3 regions of the Margalitia sp. FSL K6-0131 genome follow, and region 2 is predicted to be linked to each of the others. Evidence: predicted binding sites of a transcription regulator. Region 2 holds the regulator's gene; each other region holds the start of a gene.
What was found. Region 2 encodes LexA, which represses DNA repair genes until DNA is damaged. Its sites were predicted from a motif close to CGAACATATGTTCG; they were not measured.

Region 1 (10,661 bases), 560 kb from region 2:
TGTCAGCTGTCTCCTCAACCTGTTTGAGGTCGGATCGATTTCTATTTCCTTCTCCAACGCTTCACCAATACGATGACGCATTTCTGCAGCAGAAGCGTTCGTGAACGTTACTACTAGTAATTGATCAACATCAATCGGATCATCTTTAGCGATGATTTTTTGAATGATTCTTTCCACTAGTACAGCAGTTTTGCCAGATCCGGCTGCAGCGGCAACTAATATATTTTGATCCTTTGCCATTATGGCCTTCCATTGATCATCCGTCCAAGTGGAATCTACAGGCTTAATTGGAATAATTGTTTTCACCACTCAAAACCTCCTCTCGAATTAAATTCAGCAAATCATTAGGCTTTTCTGGTGTTAAAATTCTGTATTGGTTATCGTCTAAAGATTGATCAAATTGGCAAACGGATTTATACGAACAAAATTCACAAGGTGTTCGTTTTTTCAATTGATATGGATTTATATCCACAACACCGGAAGAAATGGCATTCCCTGATTTTTCATAAAGATTTCGAACATAGTTGTGAAGGATTTTAAAATCCTCTTTTCCAGCAACCTGTGATCGAGCTGATAATGTTCCATCCTTTTTTAACTCTGCAGATACAATTTTTGAGGTGCCGCTTTCCAATGATTGATCCATTAATTTAACCACGTTTGCATCGTCTAGCATTAAACCCTTCATTTTAAAGCTCTTGAAAATCTCTTCTTCTATTTCCTCCAGTGTTAAAATTTTATTGCTCTTAACAATCGGATTATGGAGATGGAAATACAATACTCCGGCAGGTACACCATCTGTACCTACTAAAGTTTTGGAGTTTGTCACTACAATATCTAAATAGGTAAGCATTTGTAATGCCAGTCCATAATACACTTCTGTCAGGTCCAGAGTTCGAGCGCTTGACTTATAATCAATTACTCTTAAATAAACCCCATTGTCATCCTCTGCTTTATCAACACGATCAATACGCCCCTGCAATTCCATTTTTGTTCCATTCCTCAGCGTAAAGGTTAGAGGAGGCAATTCAGACTTAGCGCCGAAATCAAGCTCCATCCCAATAGGTACAAAGCCGCTTTGCTTCGATTGCTGGCTTAACACAAGGGAAGCACGTCCAATTACTTGCTCAAGCTTTCGTTTAATATAATGATGGCGGTTAGAGCTAAGAAGGATTTGATGCTGGAGCTTAGGAGCCAAATATGCAACCGCCTCTTTAGCTAAAGCATTACATTGATCCTTTGTTAAAGAAGACCATGATAATCCGTGCTTCCTAATCTCATCGGATATCCATTTTAATGCACCGTGAAATAAATCACCGATATCAGGTGCTTCCAATTTATATATTTGTCTTTCTCTCAGTTTCAGTCCATGTGTAGCAAAGTGTGAGAACGGACATCCATGGAAAAGCTCCATCCTTGATACGCTTGCTAAAATTTTATCACCATAAAGTTCCTTAGTTGTCTTTTCCGTTATCTGCTTAGCTTTATTTTGATAAAAAAGGCTCGATAAGATATGGACCGTTGGCTGTTTCCACTTTGCACTCTTTATATAGTAGTTATAAACATCCCACCAAAAATCTGGTACAGAGTACCCGCGTTTCTTTTGCTGCAGCTGTGAAGTTAAAAAGGCAATAGCTGTATTTGGATGAGAGACATATTCTAGCTGTTCTGAGAAATTTATTTCAGATGGATCATTCACAACTACCGTTTCCTGTGCATTCGGAAAGAGCTCCTTCATTCTTTTCAAATATGGTGATGGCAATAATGCTTTACCTTCTTCATTAGCTAAGGGATAGGACAAGTACAAATAATTGGAAGGTGTCGTAAATGCTTTATAGGCAATAAACTCCTCATCAAGAAGCCTTGTTTTGCTGCTAGGTGCTATCTTAATTCCATTTTGAAGCAAGGCTTCACGATCTGAGTCAGCTAATATTCCTTCTTCACTCATTCTTGCCGGCATTACCCCATCATTAAGACCAATAACAAATGCTGCTTTTATATCTGAAAGCCGAGATAATTCAAGGTTCGCAACAAGAACTTGATCAATTGCAGGAGGAACGAGTGAAAACCTCATAGCCTCTAATCCGGCATCCATTATGAGAGCAAATTCCTTTAGGGAAATGCTTTCCTCTCCGAATATATCAACAAATTGATCAATTAAATCGATAACGGCGTTCCAAGCTTGATCATGCTCTCTGGCTGATACGAGATCGCCTTTTTCTTCCGCTAGGACACAGAGTTTTTCTAGTTTAGCAGGGATATCAAGCTCTTCTAAGTAGAGAAATAGGGCTTCACAGAGCTCTTGTCCATTTTTCGCATTTTTTAACCGTCTGGATAATCGATTTATAGGTGCTGAAATAAATAAACGCAATTCATTTAGCTCATGTTCCATCTGTTTTTCCGCATCTGTTTGGGGAACATTTTCTAATTCAAGCCCCCTGATTCTTCTGTATACCCATCTTTCCTTGCTTACCCACTTATTACCTTTTATCCCATAAGCAATTACATAGTTTTCAAGACGGTCCATTTTTTCTCGGAGGTCATGATGATTACTTTCTAATGGGAACAGCAAATCGGTTTTTACTGCGCGAAACACGGACTCATAGCGCCAATTACTATTAATAGTTTCTATAGTTGAACGAATCAATTCTATTAAAGGATGGTGAAACATTGGTCTCTTTTGATCAATGAAATAAGGAATTTCATAGTCATAGAAAACCGTCTCCATCACATCCTGGTAATCTTGTCCGTTCCGAACTAGAATAGCAAAATCCATATAGCGATAGCCTTTTGTCCTTACTAGCCTGCGGATTTCTCGTGCAATCCCCTCTATTTCCGCCCGGCGGTTAGCAGAATGGAAAATACGCATCTTTGTATCCTCTAAGAATGGTCTTGCTGGCCTTTTCTCAAATACAGATTCTAAGTACTGGATACTCCTATTTTCATAGCGATGTGGATAAGTAAGAAGAACATCATCCTCTACCCCTGCCTGCACATCCAGCGCCATTTTATAGAGTGTATGATATGCCTCTCCAGACATACGGAATAAATGTAATTCATCCGGTTCCTCCGTGCGAAATGACTGGTCAAGTGTTAAAGCAATAGAAACCCGTTTACAGACCCTCATCAATTGGCCAATCACCATATATTCTTGCGGGGTGAAGCTGTGAAAACCATCAATATATATTTCTGCATCTTGCAGATAAGTAGATTTTTCAATAGATTCCGCTAATAGCCTCATATAGTCTTCCGTATCTAGATACTTTCCCTGTAATGCTTCTTCAAAATGGTGATATATCAACTCTAAATCATGTAATTTATCCTTCAATGAATTAGGTGCTTCCTGATTTTCTATTGCAAGTTCTTCCGGCTTAATACAATATCGTTTGAATTCCGTTAACATCGTTTCTACATGTTCAATGAAACCTGTCTTATCTGCTGCTCGTCCAAAAAGCTTCAAGTGGTCCTTCTTATCCTCCACTATTTTGCGAATAAGCATATTGAGGCCGGCACTAGAAATATGCGTTCTGCTGATACCGCCAGTTTCTTGTAAAATTCGCCAAGCCAACCTCGTTAAACTAAATACTTGAGCTCGAATCATCCCCTTTAATCCCGGGGTATTAATGAGACGATATTCCGATAAGAATGTCATCTGATCCGGAACAATATAAATAAGCGGATTTCCACTAGGGGATTCTTTAAGATTTTCCGTTATTTCATCCATAAAAAGCTTCGACTTTCCCGTACCAGTACGCCCAATCACAAAACGAACAGACATATTTACTCATCTCCTCTCAAAACAAACCGTTCCTAGATATGTATCTATTATAATATAATCATCCGCCAATATTTGAGAAAAATACTGGATATAATACGTATCAGAACATATATTCTTATTAATAGATTACTATTTTTCCTTTAAAACCACAATAATAACAGAACGATCATGAAGTATCGATTTACCTGCTTTGCTGCTAAAAAGAGGATCGCTTTAACCTATTCAATGTTTTTTCAAAAAGAAAAAGTAGCACAACCTTTCATGCTACTTAATTTGATACCATTTACATTTATCATATAATTTTGTTTTTCCGATTCCTAATAGCTTTGCTGCTTTTTGCTTATTTCCGTTTGTAATTTTCAAGGCTTTTAAAATAGCTTGTTTTTCCACAAAGGCTAGTGTTTCTTTTAATGGACGAACAGTTTCGATTCCATCTATATTATTTTGACTATTTTCATTATGTAAAACCTGATATCCATTCATATAGATTTGATCGTCTTGTAAATATAATGGGAGATGTTTCATTTCTATTTTGTTGGTACCCTCTAAAACATTAATGGCACGTTCCAGCACATTTTCTAATTCGCGTATATTTCCCGGCCATTTATGGTTCATAAGTTTGTTTAAAACTTCGAAAGACATTTCCACCCCTTGCCGATGGAATCTATTTTCTAGTTTTCTTAGGAGATTTGTTGCGATTGCGGGTATATCATCCTTTCGATTTTTTAAAGGCGGAATCTCAATTCTTATCACATTTAGCCGATAGTATAAATCTTGACGGAATTTACCCTCTTCTACCATTTTCTCTAAATTTCGGTGAGTTGCAGCGATAATTCTTACATCAATAAATATCGGTGTTTGCCCGCCTACCCGTTCGATTTCTTTTTCTTGTAAAACCCGAAGCAGTTTGCTTTGCATAGCTAATGGCATATCACCTATTTCGTCCAAAAAGATAGTTCCATAGTTTGCTAATTCAAATTTCCCCTTTTTTCCTCCTCTTTTCGCTCCCGTAAAAGCGCCTTCCTCATATCCAAATAATTCTGATTCCAGCAGATGTTCAGGTATGGAAGCGCAATTAATACGGACTAATGGGAAATGCTGCCTTGGACTATTTTGGTGTATGGCATGGGCAAATAATTCTTTGCCGGTTCCCGATTCTCCTATTAATAATACAGCTGAATGATTGACCGATATTTTTTCAGCTAGCTTTTTAGATTTTATAAATTCGGGGCTTGTCCCAATTAAATCAGAGAATGTATATTTACTAGTTAACCCTTTTTCAAAATTGTTTTTATAATAGTTTAGTTCATCGAGGATTGGCTGGATTTTCTTCGAATACTCCCACCACTCTTGAGGATTTTTAAACATTACAGTTCCTACGGCGCCAACTAATTCTTCCTCTATATACAAAGGATAGCGATTTGCAATCATTTCACTGTTATTGATAGGCTGAATTGCGGCTAATTCAGCCTGACCAGTTTTCGCTACAATATGCATTCGTGAGTTTTCGATAATATCCTGTACCGGTTGATCCGTTGCTTTCTCAATTGTTGTTCCAAGAAATTCACAATAAGCTGGATTAATATAACGAATAATACCGTCGCGATCAACAACGACAATTCTTTCAGCTGCAAGATTGACGATTTCATCCAGCCACTTAAATGGAAGTCTGCCGATTCCTAAATTCATCGTATTTCTCCCCATCCGTTCAAGATTTTATATTAACTATTATAGCAAAGGAGGGGAGAATTTTTTTATTTTTCAAATTTTCACTGTACCGTATAGCCACCATCTAGTACAACCGCTTGACCTGTCACCCCTCTTGCTTTCTCACTTACCAAAAAGGCTGCATAATCCGCAATTTCAGAAACGTCTAACAGTCTTTTTTGCGGGACTAGCGGAAAGATTACTTCTTCAATTACCCTTTCAAAAGGGACATTTCTCGTATTGGCTAAATCTTGCAGCTGATTGCGAACCAACGGGGTATCAACATAACCGGGACATAAGGCATTAACAGTAATTCCGTATTCCGCTCCCTCCAACGCTGCTACCTTCGTAAGACCAATCACCCCATGCTTCGCACTATTATATGCTGCTTTACCGCTGAATCCAATTAATCCATTTATTGAGGCCATATTAAGAATCCGCCCAAATTTTTGCTTTTTCATAATCGGAAATACATGTTTAATAGCTGTAAAAGGGGCAGTTAACATTATTTTAATCATTAATTCAAATTTCTCTGTAGGAAACTCTTCTAACGGTGAAACATGCTGTAAGCCGGCATTATTGACAAGAATGTCTAGTCTGCCAAATTCCTTTATCGTTTGGTCAAGTGCATCGGTTAATTTCTCTTCATTTGTTACATCGCATGGAAAAGAGGTGGCGTAGTATCCTTGATCTTTAAGTTTTTGAACTGCTGTATCGCTCTTTTCTTCATTTAAATCTGAAATAACAATCTTAGCACCTTCACGTGCAAAGGTTTCCGCAATTTCTAAACCAATTCCACTAGCTGAACCAGTTATAAAAGCGACTCTTCCAGATAAATTATTTTCCACTGTAGCTCCTCCTTAAGATGATTAATTTATTTGAAATTTTCTATTAGACAAGACCAGTTATACTATAAAGTGCGATAATAAAAAATACTGCAAGTGTTTTGATAATCGTGATAGCAAAAATATCTCGATACGATTGTTTATGTGTTAATCCTGTTACGGCTAGTAAAGTTATAACTGCTCCGTTATGAGGGAGCGTATCCATACCGCCTGATGCCATTGCGATGACACGGTGCATTACTTCTGGCGGGATATTAAAATGGGCGATTGCTGCGTTATATTTATCTGCCATCGCACTTAGCGCAATTCCCATCCCTCCGGAAGCGGATCCTGTAATACCTGCTAATGTAGTCGTAGTAACGGCACCATTCACTAATGGATTTGTAAAAGTATGTGATATTCCGTTGCTGATTAAAGTAAATCCCGGTAAGGCAGCGATGATTCCGCCAAATCCATACTCTGCACCAGTGTTCATGGTTGCTAATAATGCCCCGCCAATGCTGGTATTAAGTCCTTCTTTAAAATTAGTCTTCACTTTATTCCAATCGTAAAGAATGGTTGAAATAATCCCAACGATCAATGCCATTTCTACCGCCCAAATGGCCGCAACCGCAGATACATCAACCGTTCCAAACGCCTTCAAACCGATAGCGGAAAAATCAAAACCATTAGGATACCATTTTGGAATGAAAATGGTAAATACTTTATTCATAACTCCTACTAGTACTAATGGAACAAAGGCCAGTATTTGACGGGCAACAGATGTGTTTGATTGTAAATCAGGCATCGAATTAGGTTCATATGCTAAAGGAGAACCAGATTCCTTCGCAGCAGCTAATTCTTCATTCTTAAAACCTAAATAGCCTTCCCCAGCTTTTTCTGCTTTCTTTCTTCGAGATTCCAAATATAAAAGACCTAATATTATGACAAAAATAGATCCAATAATCCCTAGGGTTGGCGCCGCATAAATATCGGTTTTAAAGAAAGAGGTTGGAATAACATTCTGAATTTGCGGTGTCCCTGGTAAAGCATCCATCGTAAAGGCAAAAGAGCCGAGTGCGATCGTACCTGGAATTAAGCGCTTCGGAATATTGGCTTCGCGAAATAAATGGGCTGCAAATGGATAGATGGCAAAAACAGCAACAAATAAGCTTACTCCGCTAAAGGTTAAAATGGCTCCTAAAAGGACGATAGCAAAAATAGCTCTTTTTGCTCCAACGATCTTGACGATTGTTTTTGCAATGGATTCGGCAAGTCCGGACATTTCGACCACCTTTCCAAAAATGGCGCCAAGTAAAAAGACAGGAAAATAATTTTTGATAAACCCAACCATTTTTTCCATAAAGACATTAGAAAAGAACGGTAAAACATGACTAGGATCCGTTAATAAGACAGCAAACAACGCACAAATCGGAGCAAATAAAATGACCGAAAAGCCTCGGTACGCAACAAACATTAAAAGGCCGAGTGCTAAAAGAATAATAATTATTTCCATCAGATATCCCCTTTTTAAGTTAAATTTTCCCTAAGATTCGTGATTAACAGCTCTTCAGAAAGCGATTACATTTCAGTGATACATTCACCTCCACTGCTTAACTCCCAGCTCATAATTAATATGCAATTTTTATGCCAATCGTAAAATTCAGGGTGAAATATGAGAATAATTATTATATTAGGTAAAAGGATCGTTAAAGATTCCGAAAACTCGGAAATTTGACAGAACAATTATTCCGTATTCCCGGAATTATTCCAGAGTTACGGAATTTTTTATCGGATGTTTTTTGCGTGACGACGCTGCGTTAACGTACAGATTTCGTCGTCTTTGACAAAAATAGTAATACCCTTATCCACTGTGAAATGATGCAGCAAGACTCTAATAGGACAGAACATCATAAGACATGGATCCATGCTTAAAATTTCTTCAGACAATCCTTCGATTTCACTTCCATAAAAAATACCCAATAAAATTGGGTATTAGAAGGATTACTTATCTGTCTTTATCTGTATCATTATCCTGATTTGGACTAACTGGGTAAATTTCTTCTGATGTCTCTGTTTGATATTTCAAATTACGTTGATTTGTGTTTATTTCATCTCTTCGCTCTCTACCGGTATCAAATAACTTGGCAACATAGATATGGAAGAAAAATTCAAATACAGTGACGACCACAGAACTAATGAAAGAGATTAATAATAAATTTCGGTCATATCCTAAAGCCTTACCTAATACCCAAATCACAATTAAAGATAAGACAAAATCAGATATGGTGGCCATTGTGTTGTTTGTTCTAGGTAAAATAAACAAATCACCTAAGATATATGCAACTACACCTAAAACTAATGAGATAAAGAAAACATCTCTTAACGCCATGTTGTATACTACACCAAGAATAATATACAAAACAACAAATGTAGCAATAAATTTTAAGATAAATGCTTTAGCATGATTCAAGTAAATAACCTCCTTTTAGAGGTATTTTGAACAAATATGGAAAAATTATTACTAGAAGTATTTATGCTAACTGGATAAAGACAGAGAAAAATCAATTATTACTATCTGAAGCAATACAATGGAACAAAAGTTCTATTTCCTAAACATAAAAAAAATAGGGCTATTATCGCCCTACTCATCAATCACCATCAAATAAATTAAATAATCCTTTCGCTACGCTGCCTTCATCCTTCGAACCGCCAACTTGCGGCATTGCTGCAAATACTCTGCTAGCAAGACGGCTAAATGGAAGGGATTGTACCCAAACTGTGCCCGGTCCTCTTAAGGTAGCGAAAAATAGTCCTTCGCCTCCGAATAATGCGGTTTTTACTCCCTTCACAAATTCAATGCTGTAATCAACATCCTTTGTCATTGCTACTAAGCAGCCTGTATCAACACGCAGCGATTGACCAGGTGCTAAGTCTTTTTTATGTATCGTCCCTCCAGCATGAATAAATGCCAAGCCATCTCCTTCCAGCTTTTGCATGATGAAGCCTTCACCGCCGAAGAAGCCTGTTCCAATCTTTCTTTGAAATTCAATGCCGACCGATACTCCTTTAGCTGCCGCTAAAAAAGCATCTTTTTGACACACAATTTTTCCGCCTAATTCACTTAAATCCATTGGAATGATTTTTCCCGGATACGGAGCAGCAAAGGAAACATGGTTTTTACCATATCCTTCGTTCGTAAAGGTTGTCATGAACAAGCTCTCACCCGTCAGCATTCTTTTTCCCGCACTAAAAAGCTTGCCCATTAAACCGGAAGAACTATTGGAGCCGTCACCAAAGATTGTTTCCATATGAATATTATCTTCCATCATCATTAAACTTCCCGCTTCTGCTACTACTGTTTCCCCGGGATCAAGCTCCACTTCGACAAATTGCATATCATCGCCATAAATTTTGTAATCAATTTCATGGTTGTTCATATATTTTCCTCCATTTTCTTGGTCATAATATAATTTTAAAATATTGAGGATTGGAATTGCTAATATTGTTAACTGTTTTTGTGGCGAAAATGTTTCATTTTTTCTTACGTTTTAAAAAGAACGCCTAATACTAAGCGTTCTTCCAATTGTGTTCGTATTGTTCCTTTAAATACTTTTTGTCAATTTTCCCGACATGCGTTTTTGGCAATTCCTGCAAAAATACAAACTCCTTCGGGATTTTGTATTTTGCTAATTTTTGAGAGCAATGAATTTTCAGCTCTTCTTCCTTTCCAATTCGGTCAGTTTTCAAGACAATAAATGCAATCACTCGCTCACCCCATTTTTCATCTGATAGTCCCACGACACTTGCCTCATCCACATCAGGGTGCTCACATAACCAGTGCTCAATTTCAAGCGGATACACATTTTCTCCGCCAGTGATAATCATATCCTTTTTACGGCCGACAATATAATAATAACCATCCCTATCTTTTTTTCCTAAATCGCCTGAATAAAGCCAGCTATCCTTCCAGGCTTCCGCTGTTTCTATTGGATTATTCCAATATTCCTTGAAAGCATGTTTCCCACTAATAAGAATTTCGCCAACCTCGTCAGTACCTGCTTCCGTTCCATCTATCTTTATAAGCTTAATTTGATTAAACGCCATCGGTTTTCCTACAGAACCTTTTTTCCATATTGCATCATTAGGAGAAATGAAAAAATTATTCGGTCCTGCTTCTGTTAAACCATAACCTTCTTTAAATGGCAGTCCTTTCGCAAAAAATTTTTCATAGATGGATAAAGGACATGGGGCTGCTCCGGAAAGAAAGACCTTCATACTTGGGAACGTTGATGCTTGGAATCCTTTCGTTCCGACCATCATATGGTACATGGTCGGAACAAACAATGCTATCG
Region 2 (10,661 bases):
GTTGCGAAGCTAGCTCAGGATATTTATTTTTGTATTGCTCAAATAATTGATTCCATTCCTCTTCTTTTTTTGCTCCAGCGTCTACAATTTTTTCATTAAATCTGTCGTAAACCTCAGATGGAACATGGAAATCTTCTTCGAATGTCCATTTATAAAATTCTTTTGTCAATTTTAATTCATCAGCACCAAGTGGAGCACCATGAACTGCGGATTTTCCAGATTTATTTGGAGAACCATATCCGATAACGGTTTTAACCTCAATCATTGTAGGACGAGTAACATCAGATTTCGCCTCTTCAAGTGCCTTAGCAATTTCCTCGAAATTATTACCATCCTCTACACGAATATATTGCCATCCGTAGGATTTAAAACGGCCTTCAACACTTTCTGAAAATGACTTATCTAAATCACCATCTAAAGAAATATCATTAGAATCATACAATACTACTAATCGACCTAATTTCAAATGTGCAGCTAAAGACGCAGCTTCACTTGAAATTCCCTCCATTAAATCGCCATCACCACAAAGTGCATATGTATAATGATTAATTAATTCAAAATTATCCTTATTATAAACACCTGCAATATGACGTTCTGCCATTGCCATCCCTACTGCCATTGCAATACCTTGACCCAATGGACCTGTAGTTGCTTCTACTCCATCAGTATGTCCATATTCCGGATGACCTGGTGTTTTGCTTCCCCATTGACGGAAATTCTTCAATTCATCCATGCCCAAGCCATATCCGGAGAGATGAAGTAAACTATATAAAAGCATAGAACCATGGCCAGCGGATAAAACAAAGCGATCACGATTAAACCATTTTGGATTCTTTGGGTTATGATTCATAAAACGAGTCCATAAAGTATACGCCATTGGAGCTGCCCCCATAGGTAAACCAGGGTGACCCGAATTTGCCTTTTCAATTGCATCGATGGATAGTGTTCTAATAGTCGTAACGGCTAATTGATCTGTATTATCAAACAAATTTCATGCATCCTTTCCTAAATAAAATATATTATCACTGTATTATTATCTTATGTTTAGTACATTAACTCAATAAATTATCATCTATTTTTCATAAATAATTATTAAATCCCAGATGGAACTAGTATTTGAAGCAATAAATTTATTAGACCTAGCATTTAATGGAGTTTTTTATTTTGAAGATCACGAACTTTTTTAGGTGTTACTTCGTCACCATTCGGGTCAAACACCCTGACCTTCTCTATTGTATTTTTCATAGATGAACGAAAAGAATCTAGATATTCTCTTCGTAATTTTGATTGTTCTTTCGCTTCCTCCTTGCTCAAACCTTGCTCCTTCGATTTTTTTGCAAGTTCATTTATTCTCGCTATTTTCTCTTTTGATAGCATAAAGTTACTCCTTTACAGAAGGATAAATATCCTGCCTTTAATCAAAGTAATGTTACTAAAAAAAAAGCCCTTTTTCAAGAAAAGAGCTTTAAAACGTTTGTTATGCTACGATTATAATGTTTGCGTATAATCTTGAAATCTTCTATGCACAGTGGCTTTTGATACATTATAGCCAAAACCTCGCATTGTGGCGGCTATTTCTGCAAACGTAAGGCCATTATTCCTTAATCGGACAATCTCCTCAATAGGGACATCCTTCCGTTCTCTTCCTAATGCATTTCCATTACCATGCAAATTTTTTTCGGGATGATACCCTTTTGCCACTGCTCTTCTCATCCCACGTTTTATTTTTAAATTATGTAATTTACGTTGGTACTCCTCTACCATACTGACGATACTCAGAACCATAGAATCCGACTCAGAAAGCTCTAACTCACCATTATGGTCTAAACTAAATACTTTTACATTTTCTTTATTTAAGCAATGAAGCAATGCAATCTTTGCATTACCCCTTCCAAGTCTTGTTTCATCTTGAATAATAACGGATTCAATTTTATTTGTTTTAATGTTGTCTAACATCTCAAGCACACCTGGCCGATCTAATTCATAGCCGCTAGCTTGATCATGGATAACATTAACAACGGTAAGATTCCATGCTTTTGCAGCTGAAAGCAATTCTTCTTCCTGACGTGCTAAGGATGTTTCTTGTGTTTGTTTTGTTGTACTGACTCGACAATAAATAACTGTATTCATTCATATTACCTACTTTGCATCTGATGCTAATTGTTGTATGTTGTATTCTTTGCTTTTGGTTTTAATTGGAATTATAATGGTCTGTCCTGACTTTATATTTGTAGAAACTAAATGATTTTCATTTTGTACCCATTTAATAAAGTCTGACTTAGTCATACCATTTTCCATTTTATATGTATTTGCTATCGACCACAATGACTGGCCATCTGAAACAGTAATATGCGTATAGTTGTCGGAATGATCATCTAATTGAAATATCATGGTGATTCCGAGGATAAATGAAAGGATAACTAGAATAATAGCATATGAATATTTTTTCCATAACAATGACATTTTACATCCCTCTTTCGAATATATGTTCGCTTTATTGATTTTATTATAATAAGAACATTAGTTTGGTGTCAATATTTTTTTCGAACTTATGTTTGTATATCTGGAAATGTAATGCTATAATGGAATTAATAAAAAGTCGAATTTTCGATTGTTGAGGTGTTAAATATGACAAAACTTTCTAAAAGGCAACAAGATATATTGGATTTTATCAAGCAAGAAGTAAAGCTAAAAGGCTATCCACCATCTGTTCGCGAAATCGGAGAAGCCGTCGGCTTAGCCTCCAGTTCAACTGTACACGGCCATCTTTCCAGACTTGAAAGCAAAGGATTAATTCGTAGAGACCCAACCAAACCAAGAGCGATAGAAGTTCTAGATTTAATGAATGATTCAATCCCTCAGCAAATAGTAGTAAATGTACCTTTAGTAGGAAAAGTTACGGCCGGAATGCCAATAACAGCTATAGAAAACGTTGAAGAATATTTCCCTTTGCCTGAACATTTAGCACCTGGCGATGAGAATGTATTTATGTTGGAGATAGTTGGGGAAAGTATGATTGAGGCAGGCATATTAGATGGAGATTATGTTATAGTTCGCCAACAGCAGACTGCAAACAACGGTGATATAGTGGTGGCAATGACAGAAGAGGACGAAGCAACGGTTAAAAGATTTTTTAAAGAAAAAGATTATATTCGTTTGCAGCCTGAAAATTCAACAATGGAACCGATTATTTTACCAAATGTAATTATTTTAGGAAAAGTAATCGGACTATATCGACAAGTAATTCATTAAAAGAAAAACCCAAAAGGTTAGAAATACATTTCTTGCCTTTTGGGTTAAATAATATTTTAGTAGACTTATTTATCACTTTTCGCCATATTTTTGGTTCCACTATATAATCCGCTTGCGGATAAACCTAGCATTAAACCAACAATTATTCCTTGTTTTATACTAGTTCCTAAATAAAATATTCCAAATAACAGTCCTAGGATTACAGCTAAGAATGGCGAATATTTTTTTGGCAATCCTGCTCTCTTAAATAACTCCACCACCCCAAGAATTAACGGAATAATGGCAACATCATAGATCTCAAACACTTTATACCACCTCCGGTTTTCTCATAATATTATCTTATGCTCGTCCCCTATACCTTGATGATTTCTCTTAAAATATTTTATTATTATTTTGACTTTAAGCTTGTACATTCAACCAAAATAATAAACATTAATCTTCAAATAAGATTATGGGAGTTTGGCCGCCAACTTATATATAATCCAATGATAAAAAAAAAGCGCCAAATACAAGGCGCTATGTAACTCAATTGTTTTTTAATTGTTGTTTGATGGCCTCATCTCTCTCGCCGCCATCTGATAACTCTTCGGAAAACTCATGTTCTTTTTGTTCGTTAGAAATAAACTTGGAGGACTTCAATACTTCCGATGGAATATTATTATTAGGAGCCGCATCATCATTCCATTTCATATACTTTCACTCCTTTTCTTTTAGTATTTGCTGTAAATACAAAATCATGCACTTATCATAATAGAAAAATTAGGAGTTTATTATTGCTGTAATATTCGAACCTAATTGAACCCCTCTAAACACCAGTGGTATCAAGGGGGGCATCTATTCTTACATGCTTAATTAATGTATTCTTTCCCAAGAAGAAAATTGCGTACAAGAACAAGTTTTTATCTCAAACAATTTAAGGATAGAACCTTACATTTTTCCCATTAAGAAATTTTTCGACGATTTAGTAAGTCCTAGAAAAAAGAACAATATTTAATAATATGAACAATACTACAATTAATACGAAGGAACTTCTGTTGAATTACAATAAAGTTGTTTATTTTTAAACCGCCAAATGCGTATTCCCCGTCCATTTTAATGGACGGGGAAGAATAAAGTTTTTTAATTTTTAGATTAATTATCGAATAACACTTTAAACAAGTAACAATAAAGTCGTTTAAATTTTGGAGTTATAAGCCCTTCCAAGTGAGGATGGGTTAAAAAATTTAATTATTCGTGTATTCCTCTTTAAGTATGCTGTATATTTCTAAATCAACAACTCCTTTGTCTGACCATAAAGAAGCTTGTCTTAACAATCCTTCTTTCATAAATCCGTTTTTCAAGAGGACTTTCTTTGAGATCTCGTTTGCAGGCATCACCTCTGCTTGAATTCTGTTAATATTAACTTCTTCAAATAAAAATTTTACTAACGTATGAACGGATTCGGTTGCAATGCCCTTACCCCAATAATCTTCTGCCAAATAATAACCAATAGTTACCACGTTCACTTTTTGGTTAAAGTCCATAGATTCCAAAATTCCAACCAATTTATTACTTTGATTCTTCTGAAAGATACCCCACTTGACTCTTCTTTTTTTATCGTAATCCTTATCAAAATGACCAATCATCTTACTTACCGTTTGTAAGTTATGTCTGGGAATCATTCCGCAATATTTGAATACTTTGTCATTGTCGTAAATCGAATATAATTCTTGTAAGTGTACCTCTTCGATTTTTTTTAATATCAGATTCGTAGATTCCAATACTGGAAAACCCGCGAAAACTTTTTCAATATTTATGTTACTTCCTCCCTTAGGTTAAACCTCAATTGGTATGTAAATCTTCATTTTCATTTCATTCGGAATTGCAGAATTTAAGACATCCGTTATTCCTTATTTGTACTGAAAACATTCCTAAACAATCTGGCCCAATTCTTGAGTAAACCTACTTGTTATCGCTTCTCTTCTTAAAGGCTTCTACTCCTAACTCAGAGTCACTATTCGATAATACTTTTTCAATGGTTCCCTCTTTCGGAGTTGAACTTATTAAAGTCAGTTTTTAGCATTCCGAATACAATACTATCGGTCCACTCATTTTTATTCCAAAAGTCTTGTATAAAGTGAGCTTCTTTTCTCATCCCAACCCTTCTACATAATTTTTCTGATGCTGTATTTCGTGCATCTAGATTCGCTTGAATACGGTGGACTTGTACAACTTCAAATAAATGGTTTATTAGTGCAATAACAGCCTCTGTTGCATATCCTTGTCCAGACACAGATTTTGAAAATGTATAACCAATTTCAACAGTATCTTTCATATCTGTGTACCTAATAGATAAATCGCCAATTACTTTACCGTCCATTAAGACCGCTAAGCTCAAGGCATTTTCCTTTGTTAATTGATTATTATTTAATTTCTTATCAAATTCCCTTTCTTTATTTTCATGGGTCCATTTATCATGCAAAAGATATTGACATGTTGAGTCATCATTATAGATATCATAAACGTCATTCAGATGATGTTTTTCAAATGTTTTAATCAGTAGCCGGTTAGTTTCAATTTTCATTAAATTACCTCCTTAAGACAGGAATATCCATACGAATATATGGCACAACTTTTATATTCAATTATGCAACAATTTGGCCATTATTGGAATAAAACGTTTGAAATTTTTAAACAACTTTATTGTCATTCAACAACTGCCACCATAAGTTGTTCCGCCATAGCTATAACCAGATCCACAATACATAAGTTTTTCACATCCAATATATTAATTTTATAACCATTGTTTCATTAATAAGCTCTGCCAGTGGAAGATGTACCTACTATGATAAGAAGAATAAACAATACTACTATATAAGCTAAAGCTACTCCCATTCCTGAAGCTCCTATCTAAACACCTCCTACTCATAAAATGGATGCTATCAGCTTCTCCACTATTAAAATATGTAAATTCTAATGCTATGGAATGGACAAACGGTATAAAATAATAGAAAATCCATGTTTGTCTAAAAGATTTAAGCTCAATGAGCAAAAGCGTATGCTATAAAACATACGCTTTTTTGGAGGTGATCTTTATGGTGCCAGTGGAGGATATGGCTAATATAAATTATGTAAAACATTATTAATCTGTTTGGACGAGTGTATAAGTAATTATAGATTTTAAATAAAATATATGAATGGCCATAGTAAAAATACACTCCGTATTAGTCCTATTATAATTTCTTTTTTAACAAACGGGAACTATTTTACGCAGTTAAAAGAACTCAAATATGCTGATATTCTTATATCCTTAGTCGGTAAGCCGCAGTCTTTATCTTCTATATCTACACTAATCCACAGGTCCAATCGCTAAAACATTATTTTTGCTAAATGTGCGAAAAACTAGTTTCGTGTGAAGCAATAAGCACTAATAAAATTTTCCCTGACTTTTTCAGCCTTAACTAATTAAGGTTTTGAGATGTAAGTGCTTATCTTAGATTTAGATAACGCAGTAAGGAATTAATACCACCTTATGTTATTAATATTGTAATGTTTTTTATGAAGAGTTTATTTAATGATAGATGAACTAGGGTTAAAATATCAATTTTTAAAATTTTTCACTTTCAATATTTACTCGTCCAAACTGTTTTTTCATTTATGCATATTTTATATTATCCGTATCCTCTATAAGCACATATATAACACCTCCAAAAAAAGCGTATGTTTTATAGCATACGCTTTTCTCTAGTTAAGGCAAAAATCTATTAGACATATTGAGGATTTATCTATTATTTTATACGTTTGTCCATTTCAAACTAATCAAATTTACATAGTGTATAAGAGGGTAACTTATCGTTATCCAAGTATTATGCAGGGGGTGTTAAGTATGGGAGGAACTGGAATGGGATTTGCTTTAATTGTAGTATTGTTCATTCTGCTTATCATTGTAGGAACTTCTTTCTCTGGAGGCGGTTATTAAATTCCAAAATCGTAACAAATATTTAAGATGCCGGAGGTGAGTAATAGATGTATTGCGGATCTGGTTATAGCTATGGCGGAACATCATACGGTGGAAGTTCTTTTGTTTTAATCGTAGTATTATTTATTTTGTTAATCATTGTATTATCTACATGGTGTTAATATTTAGACTATCAAATCCTACTTTAAGGACAGATGATTCTGTCCTTTTGTTTAATCGGTAATTTAGTATAGAAAGGAGTGGAAATATGAATCCCATGATGAGATTCCGAGGGGAACCAGTTGAAGTCAGAATGCGTGATGGCAGAACGTTTAGAGGAATGATGGATGGGGACCCGCCTCCAGGAGGATTTTTTATACGAGATGGTTTTAGGAGAAGATTCTTTTCATTTTTCGCTGTTGCCTTCGTCTTTTCGTTCCGAAGAGGAAGGCGGATATTTTAGAAAACACATCCACATTCACTGACTATTTAATATGATAAGCCCCTCAACACCGGTAGTGTCAAGGGGCTTCTCTATTAAAACTGTTGCATATATTGTTCTCTTTCCCATGGATGGACTTGTGTTCTAAACATATCCCATTCAATTTCTTTCGCTTCAAGGAAATGTTCTAGTATGTGACTTCCAAGAGCACTAACCATTACTTCATCAGATTTCAATTTATCTAATGCTTGAATAAGAGTTCCTGGTAAGTCAATAATTCCAGCTTCTTCTCTTTCTTGTTTATTCATTACATAGATATTACGGTCAACAGGAGCCGGAGCCTGTAAACTATTTTTAATTCCGTCTAATCCAGATTTCAATAATACGGCCATTGCAAGGTATGGATTAGCAGCCGGATCCACGCTACGAACTTCCACACGTGTACTTAAACCGCGTGATGCTGGAATTCGAATAAGCGGGCTGCGATTTTGAGCGGACCATGCAACATAGCAAGGTGCTTCATATCCCGGAACTAATCGTTTGTATGAGTTAACAGTAGGATTTGTTACTGCAGTAAAGTTTGGTGCATGTTTGATAACTCCTGCAATAAATTGATAAGCAACATCGCTTAATTCTAATTCTCCATTTGGATCATAAAAAGCATTTTTGCCATTCTTGAATAAGGAGAGGTTAGAATGCATACCAGATCCGTTCACTCCAAATAATGGTTTTGGCATAAATGTTGCATGTAATCCATGCTTGCGAGCAATCGTTTTTACCACTAATTTAAACGTTTGAATATCATCACAAGCCTTTAAGGCATGTGCATATTTAAAGTCAATTTCATGTTGTCCTGGAGCAACCTCATGATGGGATGCTTCTACTTCGAATCCCATTTCTTCTAACTCAAGCACGATATCACGACGGCAGTTTTCACCTAAATCTGTAGGTGCAAGGTCAAAGTAACCACCATTGTCATTTAATTCAAGGGTAGGCTCACCTTTTTGATCTAATTTAAATAAGAAAAATTCTGGTTCAGGTCCAAGATTGAAATCAGTAAACCCTAGTTCTTCCATTTCCTTAAGAATACGTTTTAAGTTATTGCGCGGGTCTCCTTCAAATGGAGTTCCATCAGGATTATATATATCACAAATTAATCGAGCAACTTTTCCTTTTTCAGCAGTCCATGGAAATACAACCCATGTATCTAAATCAGGATATAAGTACATATCTGATTCTTCAATTCGAACAAAACCTTCAATAGAAGAACCGTCAAACATCATTTTATTATCTAATGCTTTTCCTAATTGATTTACAGGAATTTCAACGTTTTTAATCGTCCCTAAAATATCTGTAAATTGAAGACGAATAAATTTAACATTTTCTTCTTTAGCAATACGGACAATATCTTCTCTGCTATACCTTGACACCTTGAATGTCCTCCTCTAGGATAAATAAATTTTTAATAGTTTGAAGCATTAATGATAAAATCTTGGTACTTCATTTTGTTTCATGGATGGACGCTGGAATCTTCCTGCCTGCAGCATTTCTTCGCGAAGAACTCTGCGAATTTGTTCGTCGGAAATAATAGTCTTGCTTTCTTCTACAGGCTGAACATTTTCTGCTTCTACATTTGTTGCTTTCATGGTTAATAGTTTTTTAATTCCCGCCATATTAATTCCTTGCTCTAAAAACTCCTTAATCTCTAAGAGTAAGTCTACATCGTTTAAGGAATAAAGACGGCGATTTCCTTCAGTGCGTGAAGGTGAAATCAATTGATGTTCTTCATAATATCTAATTTGACGTGCTGAGAGTTCCGTTAACTGCATTACTGTACTTATTGGTAAAATTGGCATAGAACGTCTAATTTCTTTTTTGTTCATGCTTCATTCTCCTTTCTTCCCTCTCGCATGTTATGATTATATGTTATGTAAGAAAAATAGTCAATATTATGTTAGAAATTCTAACATACATTTTTTTTAAAAGAAAAAGGATCACCTTTTTTCATGGTGACCCTTCCCTATTTTTATATTAAACCTTTATTCATTAAGCGATCCAATGCAGAACAGACTGCAATTTTCACATGTGAATAGGTTAAGCCTCCTTGAACATAGGCCGTATACGGAGACCGCAATGGCCCATCTGCAGTTAATTCTATACTTGCACCTTGAATAAATGTGCCCGCAGCCATAATAACATCATCTTCATAACCTGGCATGTAACTAGGGTATGGGGTTACATACGAGTTGACAGGTGATGAAAATTGAATGGCCTGGCAGAATTCAATCATCTTATCCGGGTCATCAAATTGAACAGATTGAATCAAGTCTGTTCGGTATGAGTTCCAGGAAGGTTGAGTATTCATATTGAATTTCTCAAGAATAGCAGAGGTGAATACCGCACCTTTTAAAGCTTGTCCTACAATATGAGGTGCAAGAAAGAAGCCTTGATACATTTCTTGGAGGCTATATAGTGTCGCTCCAGCTTCCGCACCAATTCCAGGAGATGTCATTCGGTATGAACATGATTCAATATATTCTTTTTTGCCAACAATATATCCTCCTGTTTTCGCAATGCCTCCACCAGGATTTTTAATTAACGAACCAGCCATTATATCAGCTCCAACATGGCATGGTTCCTTTGTCTCCACAAATTCACCATAGCAATTGTCCACAAAAACGACTAAATCGGGTTTTATGTTTTTCACATACAGAATCATTTGTTCAATTTCATCAATTGTAAACGATGGTCTTGTTGCATATCCTTTCGATCTTTGAATACCGATCATTTTAGTGCTTGGTTTAATTGCTTCCTTTACAGCTTGTAAATCCACTTTTCCCTCATTAGTCAACGGAACACTATTATAATGGATATTGAATTCCTTTAATGAACCATTTCCGCTTCCTCGAATGCCAACAATTTCCTCTAATGTATCATATGGTTTTCCGGTAATATACAGTAATTCGTCCCCAGGGCGAAGTATGCCAAATAAAGAAATGGAAATGGCATGTGTCCCGGAAATAATTTGCG
Region 3 (10,661 bases), 1.8 Mb from region 2:
AATTTACTATTACATTACCGAAGAAACAATCATGAGGACTAATCTATTCGATAGATGGTCCTTTTTTTGTATACACATATAGGTCTTTTGTTCTAATCCGGGCCATTCAAGGGCAATTTCTATTTCGTGCCGTTCCATACTGTTTTCGGTCTGTTCAATGAACATCACCATTATTTCAACCCGAAAAACAAGCTTTAACGCCTTTACAAACTCTTAACAATTCATTAATACCACATTAACACCCTAGTAGTATCTTAAACTTGTAAGGTTGATAATCCAAAATTACTAGGGGGCACAAACAAATGAGAAAAAGATTAGTAGCAATGCTAGGAATGTTATTAATGTTTGCTTTTATAGCAGCAGGATGTGGAAACGGTAATTCTACAAATTCTAATGCTTCCTCATCTAATAACAATAGCGATGGAAATAAAAAAGAAGCAGTGAGTGGTTCTATTACAGCAGTTGGATCTACAGCGATACAACAACTTGTAGAACAGGCTGCTAGTCAATATATGGGTGAAAATGCCGGAACTACTATTAACGTTCAAGGTGGCGGTAGTGGGACAGGTATTAGTAAAGTTTTTGAAGGTGCCGTTGACATTGGTAACTCTGACGTATTTGCTGAAGAAAAAGGTGTAGATGCAAGTAAACTTGTTGATCATAAAGTAGCTGTAGTTGGAATGGGCCCTGTTGTTAACAAGGATACTGGCGTTAAGGATATTAAAAAAGATGATTTAATTAAAATATTCACTGGAAAAATCACGAACTGGAAAGAAGTTGGCGGTAAAGATGAAAAAATCGTCATCATCAACCGTGCTGAAGGATCTGGTACAAGAGCCGTATTTGAAAAAACGGCATTAGATGGTGCAACTCCAGTGAAATCGCAAGAACAAGATTCATCAGGTACAGTACAAAAAATTGTCAGCCAAACTCCAGGTGCGATTAGTTATCTAGCATTCTCTTATTTCAATGATACTATCCAGCCATTAAAAGTAGATGGAGTAGAGCCAACGCAAGCAAATGTAGAAACAAACGATTGGAAAATTTGGGCTTATGAACATATGTATACAAATGGTGAACCAAAAGGACTTACAAAATCCTTCTTAGATTATATGTTAAGCCCTAGTGTACAAGATTCTCTTGTTCCTAATCTTGGCTATATTCCATTGACAGGAATGAAAGTAGAACGTGATGCACAAGGAAAAGTAACACAAAAATAAGCAAAACATTGGCCCCTTCACCCGAGTTTCTCGATGATTGGGGTCTGATGTTCTTTATATGTCTAGCGCAAGCAGCCATCGGCTAGCAGATTTCTAGGTTTCCTTCCTGCAGATAAAACAACAGCTTGTGAACGACCTAGTTAATTATTCATTATCTCGCATGGGACTACGAAATCCACACGCTAGAGCTGCGGCGCTTGCTCTTTTCTAATAACCTCTCATGAAAGGGGAAACCATTTTGGAAGTAAAAGAAGTTAAAATGACAGAAAAATGGAACTCAACAACAAAGATCTGGACAGAACGTCGTGGACGCATTCTTACTTTTTCATCTGTCTTTATTATGATATTGGTAGCAATTTCTATTATCTCTTTCGTGGCTACAAAGGGTCTCAGTACTTTTTTTGTGAATCACGGAAGTTTTGTTGATTTTATCACCGGCAAGAACTGGTCACCTGGAAAAGTAGATCAATTAGGAAAACCATTAATCGGTGCTCTTCCGTTAATCGTTGGTTCCTTTGCCGTTACTTTTTTAGCCGCGCTTATTTGTGCCCCGTTATCTATAGGTGCTGCTGTCTTTATGACAGAGATATCTCCGAAATTCGGCAAAAAAGTTTTGCAGCCAGTGATTGAACTTTTAGTGGGGATACCATCTGTAGTATACGGATTTGTTGGTTTATCGATAGTTGTTCCTTTCCTCAGAAATACTTTTACAGGAAGCGGGTTTGGGATTCTGGCAGGAACCATTGTGTTAGCAGTCATGATTTTACCAACGATTACAAGTCTTTCAGTCGATGCTATTGAAGGAGTCTCTAATTCTCTGCGAGAAGCATCTCTATCTTTAGGTGCAACACGCTGGCAAACCATCTTTCGTGTTATTTTAAAAACAGCGCGTCCCGGCTTGTTAACTGCTATTGTATTTGGGATGGCAAGAGCCTTTGGGGAAGCATTAGCGGTTCAAATGGTAATTGGGAATGCATCCATTCTTCCTCATTCATTGGTTGAGCCTGCATCAACCTTAACCAGTATATTAACAATGGGAATGGGAAATTCCATTATGGGTCAAGTCGAAAATAATGCACTTTGGTCCCTTGCACTAGTCTTGTTATTCATGTCTTTATTCTTTATCTTAATCGTCCGCATTATAGGCAGAAGGAGGTCCTATTAATGAACGCAAAAATAGCAGATCGTATCGCAACCGCCGTTTTTTATCTAATCGCAGCTTTCATTATTATCCTTCTGGCAGGCTTACTTGGATATATTGTTTTAAAAGGAATTGCCCATATCAATTGGCATTTTATTACCTCTCCGCCGCAAGCAGTGCAGGCTGGAGGCGGAATTGGCCCGCAATTGTTTAATTCCTTTTATCTTTTGATTTTAACAATGGTCATTAGTATCCCCCTTTCACTTGGAGCAGGGATCTATATGGCTGAGTATGCGAAGAAAAACGCTTTTACATCTATATTAAGAACAGCAATTGAGGTTCTTTCCTCACTGCCGTCCATTGTTGTAGGACTTTTTGGATTTTTGTTATTCGTTATTTACATGGGCTGGGGATTTTCCATCCTTTCTGGAGCACTTGCCTTAACAGTGTTTAATCTTCCTTTAATGGTTAGGGTTGTCGAGGATTCAATTAGAGCGATACCTGGAACCCAAAGGGAGGCAGGGTTATCTCTTGGAGTTTCTCGCTGGGAAACCATTAAGCATGTTTTGGTTCCAGCCGCTATACCAGGTATTGTCACTGGGATTGTATTAGCGTCAGGAAGAGTTTTTGGAGAGGCCGCCGCGCTAATTTATACAGCAGGTATGAGTTCGCCTATTCTGGATTTTACAAATTGGAATCCATTTAATCCTGCTTCACCGCTTAATCCATTAAGACCTGCTGAAACACTCGCCGTTCACATTTGGAAAATTAACGGGGAAGGTATTATGCCCGATGTAGCAGCCGTATCAAGCGGTGCCTCAGCACTTTTAGTAATTGTTATTTTAATCTTTAATATTGGCGCACGCTGGATTGGAAAATTACTTTACAAACGGATGACATCGGCGTAATGCCAGAAAGGAGAACGAAGCTATGGTTTCCACTGTATTAAAAAAGGAAAAAAACCCTCCCATTTATTTGGTGGAGGATACTCCAATAGAAAAGCCAAAAGAGATTGCAATCGGAACAGAAGATATTAATGTTTTCTATGGCAAGCATCAAGCAATCTATGATGTATCCATTCCTTTCTATAAAAATCAGGTTACAGCTCTAATTGGTCCATCAGGCTGCGGAAAATCTACTTTCCTGCGCAGCATCAATCGGATGAATGACGAAATTCAAGGCTGCCGGATAGAAGGAAAAATCCTTTATAACGGAATGAATTTAAATGATTCGAATGTTAATGTATTTGAAATTCGAAAAAATATTGGGATGGTTTTTCAAAGACCGAATCCATTCCCGAAATCCATATTCGAAAATGTGGCATTTGGACCAAGGCATCACGGTGAAAAGAATAAACGGGTCCTCCAAGAAATCGTGGAAAAAAGCTTGAAGAAGGCTGCACTTTGGGATGAGGTAAAGGATCGTTTACATCGTTCTGCATTAAATTTGTCTGGGGGACAACAGCAGCGCCTTTGCATTGCCAGAGCCATTGCGATGGAACCGGATGTTTTGCTGTTAGATGAACCTGCTTCTGCACTGGACCCCATTTCAACAGGAAAAATAGAAGAATTGATTACAGAGTTAAAAAATGATTATACAGTTGCCATCGTTACTCATAGCATGCACCAAGCCGCAAGGATTTCCGATCAGACTGCTTTTTTCTATATGGGAAAACTAGTTGAATTCGGTGCAACGAAGGATATGTTTACAAATCCAAAGCAAAAGCAAACAGAGGACTATATCTCAGGAAATTTTGGATAATCCATAAACAATTTTATTAAAGTAGGTGAAATAAATGACACTGACAGCTACAGCTTCTATTATTCAAACAGACTCTTTAAATGTATATTACGATGATTTTAAGGCGCTTAAAAACATTCAATTAAACATGAAAGAAAAAGCAGTTACTGCACTTATAGGGCCATCAGGCTGTGGAAAATCTACTTTTCTGCGCACATTAAACCGCATGAATGACTTAATTTCGGGATTTCGGGTGGAAGGAAATATTTTCATCAAAAATGAAAATATTTATGATACGAAAGTGGACGTCGTTGATTTACGCAAGCAAGTAGGCATGGTATTTCAACGACCTAATCCGTTTCCTATGTCTATTTACGATAATGTTGCATACGGCCCGCGCATTCATGGGATTAAAAATAAAGTTGTGTTAGATGAACTAGTAGAGAAGAGCTTAAAAGCCGCTGCACTTTGGGAAGAGGTAAAAGATCGCTTGAATACCTCTGCTATGGGGCTTTCTGGTGGACAGCAGCAACGGCTTGTTATCGCCAGGGTTTTGGCTATTCAGCCGGAAGTTATTTTAATGGATGAGCCTGCAAGCGCACTTGATCCTATTTCTACATCTAAAATTGAGCAGCTTATTTTGGATTTAAAAGAGAAATATACGATTGTTATTGTCACCCACAGTATGCAGCAAGCTGCACGCGTGTCAGACGAAACCGCCTTTTTTCTAAATGGTGAAGTAGTAGAATTCGCCGAAACGAACAAAATTTTTACCAATCCTCAGAAACAACAAACGGAGGATTATATTACCGGCCGATTCGGATAAGGAGCTAGACGTAGACAATTTATCAAAAGGATATTGAAGGGAGAAATGACGGTGGCTAGACGTATTTTTGAGGATCGACTGACAGAGCTGCATGAAAATCTATTGAAAATGGGACTTTTAGTAGAAGAAGCAATTTATAAGGCAATTAAGTCTTTAGTGGAGAAGAATAATGAACTTGCATTAGAAGTTGTTTTGGATGATCAAAATATTAATGATTTAGAATTACAGGTGGAACAAAAATGCTTTGAATTGATTGCAACACAACAGCCAGTAGGAACGGATTTACGCCGTATTGCCACAATGCTCAAAGTATCATCTGACCTCGAACGGATGGGCGACCATGCTGTAAGTATTGCCAAGGCGACCATTCGGTTAAAGGATGAAACGTATATAAAACCTTTAATTGACATTCCTAAAATGGCTGAAATGGTGAAGGAAATGGTTCATGAAGTTTTAAATTCATATGTGGAACTAGACCGCGATGCAGCCGTTGATGTTGCCAAAAAGGATGATATGATAGACAAATACTACTCAAAGATTTTCTTGGAATTAGTAGATATCATGAAAGAAAATCCAGCTTGGATTCATCAAGCCTCACATCTCCTTCTAGTGGCTCAGCATTTAGAAAGAATCGGGGATTATGTTACGAATATTTGTGAGTGGATTGTTTATTTGAAAACAGGCTCCCTTATCGACTTAAATAAATAAAAACTGCTGAACCTCATCCTGGATTTGATGAGGTTTTCTTGATGCTAAGGAATTTATAAAATTGAACCTTGTGGATAACTTTTGGAAAAGTTGTCTACGTCTAGCTTCAAGTGAAATTGGCAGTTCAAATTTCACCAGCGCCTATCGGCTAGTGGATTTCTCCGTCTCCTCCCTACGATAAGTCAACATCAGTTCGTGAACTACCTCACTGTGTTTCCTTTATCTCGAGCCTACGACTACGAAATCCATACGCCGATGGGCAAGGCGCTTGCGCATTTGTTCTTTATATTTTTGGTTTTCCTTCATTTCATGATACAATCACAAGAAATAATTAAAGAGAAGGATGATGATAATGGGTGTTCATCAATATTTTAAAAGTTTATCGGATTTGGAAAAGCTATACCGATGTCCTGGTAAATTTAAATTTCAGGAGCATTCAGTTGCAAGTCATTCTTTCAAGGTAACAAAAATCGCTCAATTTTTTGGAACGGTGGAGGAACAAGCCGGGAACAAAGTAGATTGGAAATCTTTATATGAAAAAGCCTTAAATCATGATTATAATGAGCTTTTTACAGGTGATATTAAAACCCCTGTTAAGTATGCCTCCAAAGAATTACGGGATTTATTTAGTCAAGTCGAGGAACAGATGTCAAAAAAATTTGTTTTAAGAGAGTTTCCCAAGGAATTTCAATCCATCTATTTAGAACGGTTTAAGGAAGGCAAGGATGATACATTAGAAGGAAAAATTTTATCTGTAGCAGATAAAGTTGATTTACTTTATGAATCATTTGGCGAAATTCAAAAGGGTAACCCGGAAAGCTTATTTCAGGAAATCTATGAAGAATCCTTGATGACCATATTAGAATTTAAAGAAATGGTGAGTGTTCAATACTTTTTAAAAGAAATTTTACCTGACATGCTAAATGAAAAATTCATCGAGCATAGTGAATTGAATAGCATTACAAAGAAAATCATTAAAGCAAACCTTTCCGATTAATTTTCACTTTTCCATTACCGAATTTTTGGTTATGATATAAACAGTGAAAGGTGCAAGTGAATTTAGCAATTCAAATTTCACCAGGGGGATGTGTATGATCGAAAAAATAATCGCCGCCATTTTCTTGCCGGGAATACTGGTGGTTTTTTTCGCAAGGGTTACATACAGTAAAATAATTGGACTCCTGTTAACGGTTGGTTTAATTGTTGCTTCTGTCTATAAGGGGTATACTCATACAGAATTACTGTATATTATAGATGCAGCCTCGTTAACAGCCGGATATTTCTTTGCCAATAAATTGGGTCCTAAAAAACATAAAAAACAACAAAATCACAACGCTTAATGCACATAATTATTTGCCGCATTAAGCGTTTTTTCTGCTTTGATTTTACTTGCATTATATAAGGTTGAATAACAGAAAAAAACTTTGATAAATAGTAATGTTGATGTTTGTACCTCTTGTATATTGTGTGGATATATAAGGCTATAAATCAGCAATAAGAAAAACCGAAAATTTGTTCGCTTTTTAGTGGTTAAAAGTTTACTATTTGTGGTAGAATAATGATTATGATCATGTATGGAGTATGACAAAAAAGATATATTTCTAGAATGGATGGGAGGTTAAGGAAATGAACGGTCAATTCGAGCTTATTTCAAAATATCAGCCACAAGGAGATCAGCCGGGGGCAATTAAGCGAATTGTGGATGGGATTCATTCCGGTAAAAGATATCAGACATTGCTTGGAGCCACTGGAACCGGAAAAACATTTACCATTTCGAATGTAATCAAAGAAATAAACCGGCCAACATTGATTATTGCACACAATAAAACATTAGCCGGTCAATTATATAGTGAGTTTAAAGAATTTTTTCCAAATAATGCGGTTGAATATTTTGTAAGCTACTATGATTATTACCAACCAGAAGCTTATGTACCTCAAACTGATACTTATATTGAAAAAGATTCAAGTGTGAATGATGAAATTGATAAATTGCGCCATTCAGCTACATCTTCCTTATTTGAAAGAAATGATGTTGTGATTATTGCCAGCGTTTCGTGTATTTACGGTTTAGGTTCGCCTGAGGAATATCGGGAAATGGTGCTTTCCTTAAGAACTGGAATGGAAATAGAACGGAATCAATTACTTCGAAAGCTTGTAGATATTCAGTATGCAAGAAATGATATTGACTTTCAGCGCGGAACCTTCCGGGTTAGAGGAGATGTTGTAGAGATTTTTCCTGCATCCCGTGACGAACATTGCATCCGCGTAGAATTTTTCGGAGATGAAATTGATCGAATTCGGGAAGTGGATGCATTAACAGGAGAAATTATTGGAGATAGAGATCATGTTGCCATTTTCCCAGCATCCCACTTCGTGACACGTGAAGAGAAAATGCGTGTTGCCATTGAAAATATTGAAAAAGAATTGGAAGAGCGGTTAAAACAGCTGCGTGAAAACGATCGTTTGCTGGAAGCGCAAAGATTGGAGCAACGTACGAGATACGATCTTGAAATGATGAGGGAAATGGGATTTTGCTCTGGAATTGAGAACTATTCAAGGCATTTAACACTGCGCCCTCCAGGCTCGACTCCATATACTTTATTAGACTATTTTCCAAAAGATATGCTGATTGTCGTGGATGAGTCCCATGTGACCCTTCCGCAAATTCGCGGAATGTATAATGGGGACCAGGCAAGGAAACAAGTATTGGTTGACCACGGATTTCGTCTGCCATCTGCACTAGACAATCGCCCGCTTACGTTTGATGAATTTGAGGAGCATATCAGTCAAATTGTGTTTGTTTCTGCAACTCCCGGACCATATGAATTGGAGCATTCACCGGAAATGGTTGAACAAATTATCCGGCCTACTGGATTGCTTGATCCTACCATTGATGTCCGCCCAATTGAGGGACAAATTGATGACCTATTGGGAGAAATTAATGAACGTGTAAAACGTAATGAACGGGTTCTCGTTACAACGTTAACAAAGAAAATGTCCGAGGATTTAACGGATTATTTAAAGGAAGTTGGCATTAAGGTGCAATATTTGCACTCAGAAGTAAAGACGTTGGAACGAATTGAGGTCATTCGCGATCTCCGTCTCGGTAAATATGATGTATTAGTAGGAATCAACCTTCTTCGTGAAGGACTTGATATTCCTGAAGTTTCATTAGTAGCGATCCTTGATGCGGATAAAGAAGGGTTTTTACGATCCGAACGTTCCCTCATACAAACTATTGGCCGTGCTGCCCGTAATGCAAACGGTCAAGTAATTATGTATGCTGATCGCATAACAGATTCAATGGAGAAAGCGATAGAGGAAACAAAACGCAGGCGTACTGTTCAAGAAGAATACAATAAGAAGCATGGCATTACACCTACTACGATTCAAAAGGATATTCATGATATAATCCGTGCAACCCATGCTGCCGAGGAGCAAGAAGAATATGCTCCAAAGGAAAAATCGAGAAAGTTAACGAAACAAGAGAGAGAAACATTAATGGCAAATCTCGAGAAAGAAATGAAAGAGGCCGCAAAGGCGCTTGATTTCGAACGGGCAGCCCAGCTTCGTGACACACTTTTAGAATTGAAAGCGGAAGGATGATGCCTTTATGGCAAAAGATAAAATAATAGTACAGGGAGCAAGGGCCCATAATCTAAAAAATATTGATGTCGAAATACCGCGTGATCAACTTGTCGTTGTTACAGGTCTTTCCGGATCAGGAAAATCATCTCTTGCTTTCGATACGATTTATGCAGAAGGACAAAGACGATATGTAGAATCCTTATCTGCTTATGCAAGGCAGTTTTTAGGACAAATGGATAAGCCGGATGTGGATGCGATTGAAGGCTTATCTCCAGCTATTTCTATTGATCAAAAAACAACAAGCCGCAACCCTCGCTCAACAGTTGGAACCGTAACCGAAATATATGATTACTTACGCCTTTTATTTGCGCGTGTCGGCAGACCAATCTGTCCGAATCATGGGATTGAAATTACCTCTCAAACAGTGGAGCAAATGGTTGATCGTATAATGGAATATCCGGAAAGAACGAAGCTGCAAGTGTTAGCACCCATTGTATCCGGAAGAAAAGGTGCTCACGTTAAGGTATTTGAGGATATTAAAAAGCAAGGATTTGTCAGGGTTAGAGTAAACGGAGAATTACTTGATCTTGGGGAAGATATTAATCTGGAGAAAAATAAAAAACATTCCATCGAAGTGGTAATTGACCGGATTGTTGTAAAAGAGGGTGTTGAAGCCCGCTTGGCGGATTCCTTGGAAACAGCATTGCGGCTAGCGGATGGAAAAGTAATTATTGATGTTATTGGGGAAGAGGAATTGCTCTTCAGTGAACATCTTGCTTGTCCGCATTGCGGTTTTTCCATCGATAAAATGGAACCACGGATGTTTTCTTTTAATAGCCCATTCGGCGCCTGTCCTGAGTGTGATGGTTTAGGAACAAAGCTTGAGGTAGATGTGGAACTCGTTATTCCTAATTGGGATATTTCTTTAAAGGAAAATGCTATTGCTCCATGGGAACCAGTCAGTTCACAATACTATCCGCAGCTTTTAGAAGCAGTCTGCAATCATTATGGGATCGATATGGATATACCTGTAAAGGATATACCGAAGCACCAAATGGAGAAAATTTTATACGGATCAGGTGATGAATCCATTTATTTCCGATATGAGAATGATTTCGGTCAAATAAGGGAAGGAAATATTCGTTTTGAGGGTGTAATCCCAAATGTGGAACGCCGTTACAAAGAAACAAGCTCGGATTATATTCGAGAGCAGATGGAAAAATATATGGCACAACATGCGTGTCCAAAATGTAAAGGTTACAGGCTTAAGCAAGAAACGCTTGCCGTCAAAATTAATCATAAACATATCGGGGAAGTATCTGAGCTTTCCATCGAAAATGCGGATCATTTCTTTAACAGCTTGGAGCTTACAGAAAAAGAAATGAAAATCGCCAACCTAATTCTGCGTGAAATTAGGGAAAGACTAGGGTTTCTTGTT

Region 1: a site for LexA is predicted at 3,878-3,891, ahead of addB (helicase-exonuclease AddAB subunit AddB). Genes of this name have one in related genera too.
Region 3: a site for LexA is predicted at 7,141-7,154, ahead of uvrB (excinuclease ABC subunit UvrB). Genes of this name have one in related genera too.

Annotation. Positions count from the first base shown of each region.
Region 1 is NZ_JBBOZS010000001.1:3,844,676-3,855,336, forward strand. It holds gene addA (helicase-exonuclease AddAB subunit AddA) at 1-306, opposite strand, end outside; gene addB (helicase-exonuclease AddAB subunit AddB) at 284-3,775, opposite strand; gene NSQ59_RS18920 (sigma-54 interaction domain-containing protein) at 4,040-5,464, opposite strand; gene NSQ59_RS18925 (3-hydroxybutyrate dehydrogenase) at 5,545-6,330, opposite strand; gene NSQ59_RS18930 (GntP family permease) at 6,374-7,822, opposite strand; gene NSQ59_RS18935 (DUF2512 family protein) at 8,315-8,779, opposite strand; gene NSQ59_RS18940 (TIGR00266 family protein) at 8,958-9,746, opposite strand; gene NSQ59_RS18945 (acyl-CoA synthetase) at 9,877-10,661, opposite strand, start outside.
Region 2 is NZ_JBBOZS010000001.1:3,280,639-3,291,299, forward strand. It holds gene tkt (transketolase) at 1-988, opposite strand, end outside; gene NSQ59_RS16095 (DUF896 domain-containing protein) at 1,147-1,377, opposite strand; gene NSQ59_RS16100 (YneB family resolvase-like protein) at 1,489-2,130, opposite strand; gene yneA (cell division suppressor protein YneA) at 2,140-2,463, opposite strand; gene lexA (transcriptional repressor LexA) at 2,629-3,252, shown strand; gene NSQ59_RS16115 (hypothetical protein) at 3,318-3,557, opposite strand; gene NSQ59_RS16120 (hypothetical protein) at 3,778-3,942, opposite strand; partial or broken gene NSQ59_RS27970 (YjcZ family sporulation protein) at 4,214-4,282, opposite strand; gene NSQ59_RS16125 (GNAT family N-acetyltransferase) at 4,476-5,048, opposite strand; gene NSQ59_RS16130 (GNAT family N-acetyltransferase) at 5,264-5,815, opposite strand; gene NSQ59_RS16135 (YjcZ family sporulation protein) at 6,043-6,126, opposite strand; gene NSQ59_RS16140 (YjcZ family sporulation protein) at 7,133-7,210, shown strand; gene NSQ59_RS16145 (YjcZ family sporulation protein) at 7,258-7,371, shown strand; gene glnA (type I glutamate--ammonia ligase) at 7,727-9,061, opposite strand; gene NSQ59_RS16155 (MerR family transcriptional regulator) at 9,110-9,514, opposite strand; gene NSQ59_RS16160 (methionine gamma-lyase family protein) at 9,658-10,661, opposite strand, start outside.
Region 3 is NZ_JBBOZS010000001.1:1,502,411-1,513,071, forward strand. It holds gene pnpS (two-component system histidine kinase PnpS) at 1-35, shown strand, start outside; gene NSQ59_RS07100 (phosphate ABC transporter substrate-binding protein) at 303-1,220, shown strand; gene pstC (phosphate ABC transporter permease subunit PstC) at 1,480-2,385, shown strand; gene pstA (phosphate ABC transporter permease PstA) at 2,385-3,269, shown strand; gene pstB (phosphate ABC transporter ATP-binding protein PstB) at 3,292-4,122, shown strand; gene pstB (phosphate ABC transporter ATP-binding protein PstB) at 4,157-4,927, shown strand; gene phoU (phosphate signaling complex protein PhoU) at 4,979-5,635, shown strand; gene NSQ59_RS07130 (HD domain-containing protein) at 5,988-6,632, shown strand; gene NSQ59_RS07135 (CsbA family protein) at 6,727-6,975, shown strand; gene uvrB (excinuclease ABC subunit UvrB) at 7,262-9,241, shown strand; gene uvrA (excinuclease ABC subunit UvrA) at 9,249-10,661, shown strand, end outside.